2 regions of the Streptomyces sp. NPDC001678 genome follow, and region 1 is predicted to be linked to the other one. Evidence: riboswitches for the same ligand, from Rfam matches in the RefSeq annotation. Region 1 holds a riboswitch; the other holds the start of a gene.
What was found. A riboswitch is a leader RNA that binds a small molecule or an ion and turns the genes downstream of it on or off. The one in region 1 is predicted to bind glycine.
Positions count from the first base shown of each region.

Region 2: linked by a shared signal. The riboswitch ahead of gcvP (aminomethyl-transferring glycine dehydrogenase) and the one ahead of gcvT (glycine cleavage system aminomethyltransferase GcvT) in region 1 are both predicted to bind glycine.

Region 1 is NZ_JBIAUP010000004.1:244,274-250,082, reverse strand. Features, by position in the region: gene glyA (serine hydroxymethyltransferase) at 72-1,334, opposite strand; gene gcvH (glycine cleavage system protein GcvH) at 1,368-1,742, opposite strand; gene gcvT (glycine cleavage system aminomethyltransferase GcvT) at 1,821-2,936, opposite strand; glycine riboswitch at 3,105-3,202, opposite strand; gene ACFYZR_RS10500 (AAA family ATPase) at 3,340-3,945, shown strand; gene ACFYZR_RS10495 (enhanced serine sensitivity protein SseB) at 4,094-4,828, shown strand; gene ACFYZR_RS10490 (enhanced serine sensitivity protein SseB C-terminal domain-containing protein) at 4,901-5,701, shown strand.
Region 2 is NZ_JBIAUP010000019.1:116,751-122,559, forward strand. Features, by position in the region: gene gcvP (aminomethyl-transferring glycine dehydrogenase) at 1-2,780, opposite strand, end outside; glycine riboswitch at 2,972-3,080, opposite strand; gene ACFYZR_RS29615 (PRC-barrel domain-containing protein) at 3,201-3,611, shown strand; gene ACFYZR_RS29620 (DNA polymerase IV) at 3,494-4,984, opposite strand; gene ACFYZR_RS29625 (MerR family transcriptional regulator) at 5,109-5,750, opposite strand.

The DNA of each region.
Region 1 (5,809 bases):
TGCGGGGCACCGGCCCGCTCCCTGAGCGTGCCCGGTGCCCCGTACCGGCCGGTTAATCCCGTGCTTCGGCGCTACTTCAGCCCGGGGTACAGCGGGTGCTTGTCCGCGAGCGCCGTGACGCGGCCGCGCAGGGCCGCCGCGTCGAAGCCCGGCTTGAGGGCCTCGGCGATGATGTCCGCGACCTCGCGGAAGTCCTCGGCCTGGAAACCACGGGTGGCCAGGGCCGGGGTGCCGATCCGCAGGCCCGAGGTGACCATCGGGGGGCGCGGGTCGTTCGGGATGGCGTTGCGGTTGACCGTGATGCCGACCTCGTGGAGGCGGTCCTCGGCCTGCTGCCCGTCCAGCTCGCTGTTGCGCAGGTCCACCAGGACCAGGTGGACGTCCGTGCCGCCGGAGAGGACGGAGACGCCCACCTCCTTGACGTCGTCCTGCATCAGACGCTCGGCGAGGATCTTCGAGCCCTCCAGCGTGCGCTGCTGGCGCTCCTTGAACTCCTCCGTGGCCGCGACCTTGAAGGAGACGGCCTTGGCCGCGATCACGTGCTCCAGCGGGCCGCCCTGCTGACCGGGGAAGACCGCCGAGTTGATCTTCTTGGCGAGCTCGGCCGTGGAGAGGATCACACCACCGCGCGGACCGCCCAGGGTCTTGTGGGTGGTGGTGGTGACCACGTGGGCGTGCGGCACCGGCGAGGGGTGGAGCCCGGCGGCGACCAGGCCCGCGAAGTGGGCCATGTCGACCATCAGGTACGCGCCGACCTCGTCCGCGATCCGGCGGAAGGCGGCGAAGTCCAGCTGGCGCGGGTAGGCGGACCAGCCGGCGACGATCAGCTTCGGGCGGTGCTCCTTGGCGAGGCGCTCGACCTCCTCCATGTCCACCAGGTTGGTCTGCTCGTCGACGTGGTAGGCGACCACGTTGTAGAGCTTCCCGGAGAAGTTGATCTTCATCCCGTGGGTCAGGTGACCACCGTGGGCGAGGTTCAGGCCCAGGATGGTGTCGCCCGGGTTGAGCAGGGCGAACATCGCCGCGGCGTTCGCCTGCGCGCCGGAGTGCGGCTGCACGTTGGCGTGCTCGGCACCGAAGAGCGCCTTGATGCGGTCGATGGCGATCTGCTCGACGACGTCGACGTGCTCGCAGCCGCCGTAGTAGCGGCGGCCCGGGTAGCCCTCGGCGTACTTGTTGGTCAGGACCGAGCCCTGGGCCTCCATGACCGCGACCGGAGCGAAGTTCTCCGAGGCGATCATCTCGAGGGTGGACTGCTGGCGGTGGAGTTCGGCGTCGACAGCGGCGGCGACGTCGGGGTCGAGCTCATGGAGGGAGCTGTTGAGAAGCGACATGAGTTCTTCCTGCGCGGGAGGGAGCGGGCGGGGTCAGCCGGCGAAGTCGGTGTACTCGTCGGCGGTCAGCAGGTCCGCCGGCTCGTCCGTGATCTTCACCTTGAACAGCCAGCCGCCCTCGAAGGGGGCGGAGTTCACCAGCGCCGGGTCGTCCACGACGTCCTGGTTGGCCGCGACGACCTCACCCGTGACGGGGGAGTAGAGGTCGCTGACCGACTTGGTCGACTCCAGCTCACCACAGGTCTCGCCCGCGGTGACCGTGTCGCCGACCGCCGGGAGCTGTGCGTAGACGACATCGCCGAGCGCGTTGGCCGCGAACTCGGTGATCCCGACCGTCGCCACACCGTCGACGGCGGCCGACAGCCACTCGTGCTCCTTGGAGTAACGCAGCTGCTGGGGGTTGCTCATGGCTAGATTCTCCTGTACGCGCGTGGGTGCTTGTGCAAGGGGTCTTGACAGATGAGATGAGGGGGATTCAGTGAGGGGTCAGCGTTCCCGCTTGTAGAAGGGGAGTGCGACGACCTCGTACGGCTCGTGACTGCCGCGAATGTCCACACATACCCCTTCCGTCCCCGGCGTGGCGTGCGCCGCGTCGACGTAGGCGATCGCGATCGGCTTGCCGAGGGTGGGGGAGGGGGCACCGGAGGTGACCTCGCCCACGACCTCGCCGCCGACCGTCACCGCGAATCCGGCGCGCGGCACCCGGCGGCCCGCCGCGATCAGCCCGACGAGCTTGCGCGGCGGAGCCGTCTCGGCCCGCTCGGCGGCGGCCGCCAGCGCCTCGCGGCCCACGAAGTCGCCGGCCTTGTCGAACTTCACGACCCGTCCCAGCCCGGCGTCGAACGGGGTGAGGGCCGTGGTCAGCTCGTGCCCGTAGAGCGGCATGCCCGCCTCCAGGCGCAGCGTGTCGCGGCAGGACAGGCCGCACGGCACCAGCCCGGCGTCCGCGCCCGCCTCGGTCAGGGCCTGCCACAGCTTCTCGGCGTCGGCGGGGGCGACGAACAGCTCGAAGCCGTCCTCGCCGGTGTAGCCGGTGCGGGCGATCAGCGCGGGGACGCCCGCGACGGTGCCCGGCAGGCCCGCGTAGTACTTCAGGCCGTCCAGGTCGGCGTCGGTGACGGACTTCAGGATGGCGGGGGAGGCGGGGCCCTGGACCGCGATCAGCGCGTAGTTCTCGCGGTCGTCCCGGACGGTCGCCTCGAAGCCCGCCGCGCGCTCGGTGATCGCGTCGAGGACCACCTGGGCGTTGGAGGCGTTGGCGACGACCATGTACTCGTCCTCGCCGAGCCGGTAGACGATCAGGTCGTCGAGGATGCCGCCGTCCTCGCGGCAGATCATCGTGTAGCGGGCCCGGCCGACGGCCAGCGCGGAGATGTTGCCCACCAGGGCGTGGTCCAGGGCCTGCCCGGCCTGGGCGCCCATGAGGGTGATCTCACCCATGTGCGACAGGTCGAAGAGGCCCGCGCGGGTGCGCACGGCGATGTGCTCGTCGCGCTCGCTGCCGTAGCGCAGGGGCATGTCCCAGCCGGCGAAGTCGGTCATGGTCGCGCCGAGCGCGCGGTGCAGCGCGTCCAGGGCGGTACGGCGGGGGGCATCGGTCATGATCGGGCTCCCGGGCAGGTGGATCGCGGAGGAAATGCCTGGATAGGCGGCCTCCCCATCTGTCATCGGAACCTGAGAGGTTCACCGAGAGCCCTCGCCTGTCGTCAAAGGCACCCGGCTTGCACCTTGGGTGGGACCGCGTGGGCGCGGCCCGCTTTTCAGATCTGCCTCACCCGCGCGGTACGGGGCCTGAGAGATTCAAGGGAGGAACTTGCTCCTTCGGCGCCCGGGGCACATGGCACCCGGGACTCTCCCGCGCGGATTCGAACGGCCAGTATGCGATTGCTTGCAGTTGAGTCGAGCGTGAGTCGAGCTTGGCGCGCACATCATTGCACGTACGGGCGTGCGACGGACCGCCCGCCGCCCCTCAAATTGGATTACCTTTTCTTTGCGAGAGGGGGCGATCACCGTGCGTACGGAAGTGGGGGCGGAGGAGACGCACGGGGTGCGCGATCTGCGCGGGGGTGCCGTGGCGATATCGGAGCTCCGCTATCCGGCGGGCGACCTGCTCGTCGTCTCCGGTCTGCCCGGCGGCGGCAAGTCCACGCTGATACGGCGCGTCGTGCCCCCCGCCGTCCACCGCGTGGACTCCCAGGACATGCGCGAGCGCTTCGAACGCCTGCCGCTGACGCTTCCCTACGCCCTCTGGCGGCCCGTCGTCCGCGTCGCGCACTACGCCGCGCTGTGGCGGGCCCTGCGCTCGGGAGACAGCGTCGTCGTGCACGACTGCGGGCAGTGGAGCTGGGTGCGCCGCTGGCTCGCGCGCGACGCGCGGCGGCGGGGCGGGGGGCTGCACCTGGTGGTCCTGGCGGTCGACGCGCCCACCGCGCTCGCCGGCCAGCGCGCCCGCGGCCGTGGCGTCTCCGTCCGCTCCTTCGCCCGCCACCGCCGCGCGACGTCCCGCCTCGTCGCCGCCCTCACGGCGGGCGACCACCCGGCGGGCACGACCTCGGCGGTCCTCCTCGACCGCGAGGCGGCGGACGCGCTGCGGGTCATCTCCTTCGGCTGAGGCCGGCTCGGCACCGCCGGGCCGTGACGACGGCGATCAGCCTGCGAGGACGAGCCCGGCGGTGCCGGACAACCAACCCGCCCCGGGCAAGCCCAGGCGCAGCCGTTAAGGTGCGGGATGCGTCCGACGAACGGTGGTAGGGGAGACGATGACCTGGCCGGCCAATGAGCTCGAAGCGGTGCTCGCCGCCTCCGTCGGCGTGCCGGACTCCGGCCCCCGCATCGTCGAGGCGCTCGGCCGCAGCAACGTGTGGGTTCCGCTGCCCAAGGGCGGCGGACCCGACAGCCCCGACCTCGACCTCCCCACCCTGGAGCTCGGCGGCGCCGCCTACGTCCCCGTCTTCAGCTCCCAGGAGCAGTTCACGGCGGTCGCCGGTCCGGGGATGTCCTTCGTCGTCGCCCCCGCCGTCGAGTTCGCCCGCGGCCTGCCCCCGCAGGTCGGCATCGTCGTCAACCCCGAGGGCACCGTCACCGTGCCCCTGCCGCCGCCCGCCGTCGCCGGGCTGTGCCGGGCCGGGCGCACGGCCCTGGACGGCGACGCCACCGGCGGCCGCGTACGGCTGTACGAGCCGGACTGGCAGGAGGAGCCGACCGCGTTCCTGGCCGCCGCCGGGCTGGAGTTCGCGGACACCGGCGTCGTCCGGACCGCCCGCCGCGCCATGGCCAGCGTCGAGGGCGCCGATCCCGCGCTGTTCGTCGGCGTCGAGCTGGGGCTCCCCGACCCGGGGAGCCGCTCCGCCGCCCTGGACGCCCTGGGCCGCGCGCTGGGCCGGGTGCCCGTGCCCTGGCCCGTACAGCTCGTCTTCCTGGACGTCGCCCAGGACGACCCCGTGGGCGACTGGATACGGACACGGATACGACCGTTCTACGACCGTGACCTGTGACAGCTCTCATGCCCGCCCCCGCGGGCTCGTAAGCTGGTAGCAGCAGACGGCCAAGAGAAGAGGCGGACCCAGGTGAGCGCGGGCGCGGAGAGCGGCGTGGAGCAGGTGCTGCGCCAGGTGGCGCCCGGCCGGTACGACACCTACGAGCAGCTGCTGCGGTCCCTCGCCGAGGGCCGGGTGTGGATGCTGCTGTGGCACGGTCAGGCCGGCTCGCCCGACGCCCAGTACGGGAACATGGAGGTCGACGGCCTCGGCTACGCCCCCTGTGTGACCTCCGCCCAGGAGCTCGCCGCCAGCGGCTGGAACCGCGCCCACGAGGTCGTCACCGGCCGGGCCGTGGCCGCCTCCCTCTACCCCGACCGCTGGAGCCTGTGGCTCAACCCCCACGCCCCCGGCGGCGGCGTCGGCATCCCCTGGCTCGACCTGCGCCGGATCGTCGCCGGCCTGGACCGGCTGCCCGCCGGCCCGCTCCAGCTGAGCGAACCGGCGCTGGACATCCCGCAGTTCTACGCCCTGCTCGGGCAGAACGCCCACCGCACCCCCGTGGTCCGCGCGCTGCGCCGGGCCTGGGTGCGGCCCGCCCTGGGCACGCCGTACCTGGCCATCGGGCTCGATCTGTACGACACCTCGCCCGCCGCCGTGGAGGCCGTGCGCCTGATGATGCAGCAGTCGATCGCCGCGGTGCCCGACGGGCTGCCGGTGTCGACGGTGTCGATGGCGGACGAGTACGACCCCGTCGCGATGTGGATGCGGGCCAACAGCCGGCCGTTCTTCGCCCGCGAGGGCTACGGGGCCGGCGTCGCGCCGTCCGCGCCCGCCGCGGGCTACGGCTACCCCCCGCCGCAGCAGGGCTGGCAGGCCGGGGCCTACTGACGCCATGACGCCCGCTCAGGGCCCCTTGACGTCCGTATAACGGAAGCTCCCTTCGCACATCACGTTTGCGCATCCTTTGACGGTGAGGGCTGGCGGGTGATCGCGGGA
Region 2 (5,809 bases), on a different contig from region 1:
CCCCCGCCCGGGAAGGCGGCCTCCTCGCGGGTGTAGGGGTGCTCCCACTCGCCCGTCACCGAGGCTGCGGTGTGCGGGGCGTTGCGCAGCGGGTTGTCCTCGGCGGGCCACTCCCCCGAGCCGACCTTCTCGATCTCGGCGCGGATGGCGATCATCGCCTCGCAGAACCGGTCCAGCTCGGCGAGGTCCTCGCTCTCCGTCGGCTCGATCATCAGCGTGCCGGCGACGGGGAACGACATGGTCGGCGCGTGGAAGCCGTAGTCGATCAGGCGCTTGGCGACGTCGTCGACGCTCACGCCGGTGGCCTTGGTCAGCGGCCGGAGGTCCACGATGCACTCGTGGGCGACCAGTCCGTTCGGGCCGGTGTAGAGCACGGGGTAGTGCGGCTCCAGGCGCTTGGCGATGTAGTTGGCGCCGAGCACCGCGACCTGCGTGGCGCGCTTGAGGCCCGCGCCGCCCATCAGCCGGACGTACGACCAGGAGATCGGCAGGATGCCCGCGGAGCCCCAGGGCGCGGCCGAGATCGGGCCGACGCCCGTGGCCGGGCCCGCGGTGGGCTGGAGCGGGTGGTTGGGCAGGTACGGGGCGAGGTGGGCGCGGACGGCGACCGGGCCGACGCCGGGGCCACCGCCGCCGTGCGGGATGCAGAAGGTCTTGTGGAGGTTCAGGTGCGAGACGTCGCCGCCGAACCGGCCCGGCTTGGCCAGGCCCACCAGGGCGTTGAGGTTGGCACCGTCGACGTACACCTGGCCGCCCGCGTCGTGCACGGCCGCGCAGATGTCGGCGACGTGCTCCTCGAAGACGCCGTGGGTGGAGGGGTAGGTGATCATCAGCACGGCGAGCTCGTCGCGGTACTGCTCGATCTTGGCGCGCAGGTCCTCGACGTCGACCTCGCCGTCGTCGGCCGTCTTGACGACGACGACCTTCATGCCGGCCATCACGGCGCTGGCGGCGTTGGTGCCGTGCGCGGAGGACGGGATGAGGCACACCGTGCGGCGCTCGTCGCCGTTGGCGCGGTGGTACGCGCGGACGGCCAGCAGGCCCGCGAGCTCGCCCTGGGAGCCGGCGTTGGGCTGGAGGGAGACCTTGTCGTAGCCGGTGACCTCGGCGAGCCGCTCCTCGAGCTCGGTGATGAGGGTGGTGTAGCCCTCGGCCTGCTCGATGGGCGCGAAGGGGTGGAGCTGGCCGAACTCCGGCCAGGTGACCGGCTCCATCTCGGTGGTGGCGTTGAGCTTCATGGTGCACGAGCCGAGCGGGATCATGCCCCGGTCCAGGGCGTAGTCGCGGTCGGCGAGGCGGCGCAGGTAGCGCAGCATCGCGGTCTCGGAGCGGTGCTGGTGGAAGACCGGGTGGGTGAGGTACTCGTCGCCGCGCAGCAGGCCCTCGGGGAGCGCGTCGAAGGTCGTCGGGTCGAGCGCCTCGACGTCGCCCTCCACACCGAACGCGGCCCAGACGGCGGCCAGGTGGGCGCGGGTGGTGGTCTCGTCGCAGGAGACGCCGACGTGGTCGGCGTCGGTCTGGCGGAGGTTGACGCCGCGCTCGCGGGCGGCCTCGACGACCTCGGCGGCCCGGCCGGGCACCCGTACGGTGACGGTGTCGAAGTAGGCGTCGTGGACGACCTCGGCGCCTCCGGCGCGCAGGCCTTCGGCGAGGATCGCGGCGTAGCAGTGGGTGCGGCGGGCGATCGCGGCGAGGCCCTCGGGGCCGTGGTAGACGGCGTACATGCCGGCCATGACGGCGAGGAGCACCTGGGCGGTGCAGATGTTGCTGGTGGCCTTCTCGCGGCGGATGTGCTGCTCGCGGGTCTGGAGGGCCAGGCGGTAGGCCTTGTCGCCGTCGGCGTCGACGGAGACGCCGACGAGGCGGCCGGGCAGGCTGCGGGCGAACTTGTCGCGGACGGCCATGAATCCGGCGTGCGGGCCGCCGAAGCCCATGGGGACGCCGAAGCGCTGGGTGGTGCCCACCGCGATGTCCGCGCCGAGCTCGCCGGGCGGGGCGAGGAGGGTGAGGGCGAGGAGGTCGGCGGCGACGGTGACGATCGCGCCGAGCTCGTGGGCCCGCTCGATCAGCGGGCGGAGGTCGCGGACGGCGCCGGAGGCTCCGGGGTACTGGAGCAGGACGCCGAAGACACCGCGCTCCGCGATCTCCTCGGGGATGCCCGCGGACAGGTCGGCGACGACGACCTCGACGCCGGTGGGCTCGGCGCGCGTCTCGATGACGGCGACTGTCTGCGGCAGGGTGTCGGCGTCGATGAGGAAGACGCCGTCCTTGACCTTGCCGACGCGGCGGGAGAGGGCCATGGCCTCGGCGGCGGCGGTGCCCTCGTCGAGGAGGGAGGCGCCGGAGGTGGGCAGCCCGGTCAGATCGGCGACGACCGTCTGGAAGTTGAGCAGGGCCTCCAGACGGCCCTGGGAGATCTCCGGCTGGTAGGGCGTGTAGGCCGTGTACCAGGCGGGGTTCTCCATGACGTTGCGGAGGATCACCGGCGGTGTGAACGTGCCGTGGTAGCCCAGGCCGATCATGGAGGCCAGCACGGTGTTGCGGTCGGCCAGGGAACGGAGCTCGGCGAGGACCTCGGCCTCGGTGCGGGCCTCCGGCAGGCCGAGCGCCCCGACGCTCTTGATCGCGTCCGGCACGGCGGCGGCGGTGAGCTCGTCGAGCGAGCCGAAACCGACCTGGGCGAGCATCTTGGCCTGGGCGGCGGCGTCGGGACCTATGTGGCGCGCCTCGAAGGGCGTGCCGCGCTCCAGGTCGGTGAGGGCGATGCGGTGGACGGTCATCTGCGGAGGCCTCCTGGTCATTGCGACCTGCGAGGGGTACCACGGCGCGGGTACCCGGACGGCCTCCCCCTCTGTCATCTCAACCTGAGAGCTTCACCGGGCCGCGGCGCACGATCCGGCTTTCACCGTCGGTGAGGAGGGGCTTCGGCGGCTGCTGCCTGACCTGGGCCCGCCCTGCTTTCCAGAGTGACCTCGTCCATGCGGTACGGGTGCCTGAGAGATTCCGGGGAGGATTTGCTCCTTCGGCGCCTTCTCCGAACGCCTGGTGGGCTTCGGGAAGAGCTCTCCCGCACGGGGTCTGCGGCCACTGGCCAGCCTACCAGCGGGGGTTTCCGGGTGGATCTCCCGAGTGGCCGGTTTCACGTCCGTGGTTTTTCGTGGTGACGAGGACCGTCATGGGCGGGGAGCAGCGGAGGAGCCGTGCAGACCGACATCGATCCCCGGAGCCTCATCGGGCGCAAGGCCTTCGACCGGGACGGCGTGAAGATCGGCACCGTGGACGAGGTGTATCTGGACGACGCCACCGGGGAGCCGGAGTGGGCGGCCGTGCGCACCGGCCTCTTCGGCCGGGACGCCTTCGTACCGCTGGAGCCGAGCCGGGTCGAGGAGGACGGGCTGCGCATCCCCTACGAGCGGGCGCTGATCAGGCAGGCCCCGGGTTTCGGGGTGGGCCGGCACCTCTCCCCCGCGCAGGAGCTGCGGCTCTACCGGCACTACGGGCTGGAGCTGCCCTCGCCGGAGCCGCCGCCGGAGCCTCCGGCGCCCGACGGCACGGCCGCCGGGGAGGCGCCGTCCGGGGGCCCGGAAGGCGTGGGCGGCGCGAGCGGCTGATCGTCGTCGGTGCGCACCAGCGGCAGCGGTTCGGCACGGTGGAGCGCCGGGTCGTCGACGCGGAAGGTCCGTACCCGCCCGGGTGCCGACCAGGGCTCCTCGAAGCGGACGGTGACGCGCCCGACGCCGCTGCCCTGCACCCAGCCGGCCCCGTGCTCGTCGTGCCGGACGTCCAGTCCGGGAAGCCACCGTGGCGGCCCCTCGGGGTCCTTCCGGGGCTCCTGGGGCGTCTCGGGCTCGTGGGGTGCCGGTCCGGCCGTCGTGGCCGTCCCGGCGGCCGCCGCGGCCTCGGCGGCGCCCGCGGCGGCCTGGGCGAAGAGGTCCTCCTGGGTGTAGTCGGCGAGCCCCGAGACGCCCACGCCCAGCAGCCGCACCCCGGCCGTGGTGTCCACGTGCTCCAGCAGCCGGGCGGCCGCCTCGCGCACCACGGCGGGGTCGTCGGTCGGGCCGCGCAGGGTCTCCGAGCGGGTCAGGGTCGAGAAGTCGTACCGCCGCACCTTGATGACGACCGTCCTCCCCGAGCGCCCGGCGCCGCGCAGCCGGGCCACACAGCGGTCGGCGAGGCGGGCGAGCTCCAGCTGCACCCGGGTCCGGTCGGTGAGGTCCTCGGCGAAGGTGTCCTCCACGGACACGGACTTGGCGTCCCGCTCGGCGACCACGGGGCGGTCGTCGTGGCCGGTGGCCAGGGCGTACAGGCCGGCGCCGTGGGCCTTGCCGAGGAGACGCACCAGTTCGTCCTCGCCGGCTCCGGCCGTCTCCGTCACGGTGGTGATACCGGCGCGCCGCAACGTTTCAGCGGTGGCGGGGCCGACGCCGGGGATGGTCCGCACCGACATGGGGCCGAGGACTTCCAGCTCCGTACCGGGCTCGATGAGCATGAGCCCGTTCGGCTTGGCCTCCTCCGAGGCGATCTTCGCGAACATCTTGGAGCCGGCCAGCCCCACCGAGGCCGTGAGCCCCGTGACCGCCTCGATGTCCCGCCGCAGCCGCTCCCCCACCGCGCGGGCGGCCTCCTCGGTGGGCGCCACCCCGCCCGCCTCCAGGTCGACGAACGCCTCGTCGAGGCTGAGCGGCTCCACCAGCGGCGACAGCTCGCCCAGCAGCCCCATCACCACCTGGCTGATCCGCTGGTACAGCTCGAACCGAGGGGTGAGATAGGCGGCGTTGGGGCAGAGCCTGCGGGCCTGGGCCGTCGCCATGGCGGAGTGGACACCGAAGACCCGTGCCTCGTACGACGCCGTGGCCACCACGCCACGGGGGCCCAGACCGCCCACCACCACGGGCTTTCCGCGCAGGCTGGGCTTGGACGCCTGCTCCACCGAAGCGTAGAACGCGTCCATGTCCAGATGGAGAATCGTCGGCGCACCCCTCACAGGACAGATGCTGCCGCATACCACTGACAATCGCACCGATGTACGACGAGGCGCCCCGCGCCGGCCGCTGTCACGGCCTGCGCGGGGCGCCCTGTCACGCTGTCGTACGGGCCCCCGGAGGGGCTCATCCCGCCCGGTTGCGGCGGCGGGCGAGCTCGTCGGCCGGGTTGTGGCCGACGAGCGTCTCGCCAGTGTCCACCCGCTCCCCGTGGAGCTGGGCGAGGGCGCTCTCCACATCGCGCCACACGACGCCCACGGCGATCCCGAAGACGCCCTGGCCGCCCTGGAGGAGATCGACGACCTCGTCCGGCGAGGTGCACTCGTAGACCGTGGCGCCGTCGCTCATCAGCGTCATCTGCGCCAGGTCCTCCATGCCGCGCGAGCGCAGGTGCTGCACGGCGGTGCGGATGTTCTGGAGCGAGACCCCGGTGTCCAGGAGCCGTTTGACGATCTTCAGGACGACGACGTCCCGGAAGCTGTAGAGCCGCTGGCTCCCCGACCCGTACGCGGGCCGCACGCTGGGCTCCACGAGTCCGGTGCGCGCCCAGTAGTCGAGCTGCCGGTAGGTGATGCCCGCGGCCGCGCACGCCGTGGGCCCCCGGTACCCGATGCCGTCGGAGCTCCGGGAGGGCGCCGCGCCCCCGGACTCGCTGCCCCGTGGGGTGGTCACCGCCGCCGTTGCGGAATAGCGGGGCACTGGTTCGACCGTTCCCCCATGCAGCGGATACGGACCGCCGACCGCCGTACCGTCGCCCGTGCTTCTCACGCCGACCTCCGTCCTTGACCTGCCTTCTCGACGGTAGGCAGTCGCTCGGGGTGCGTCAA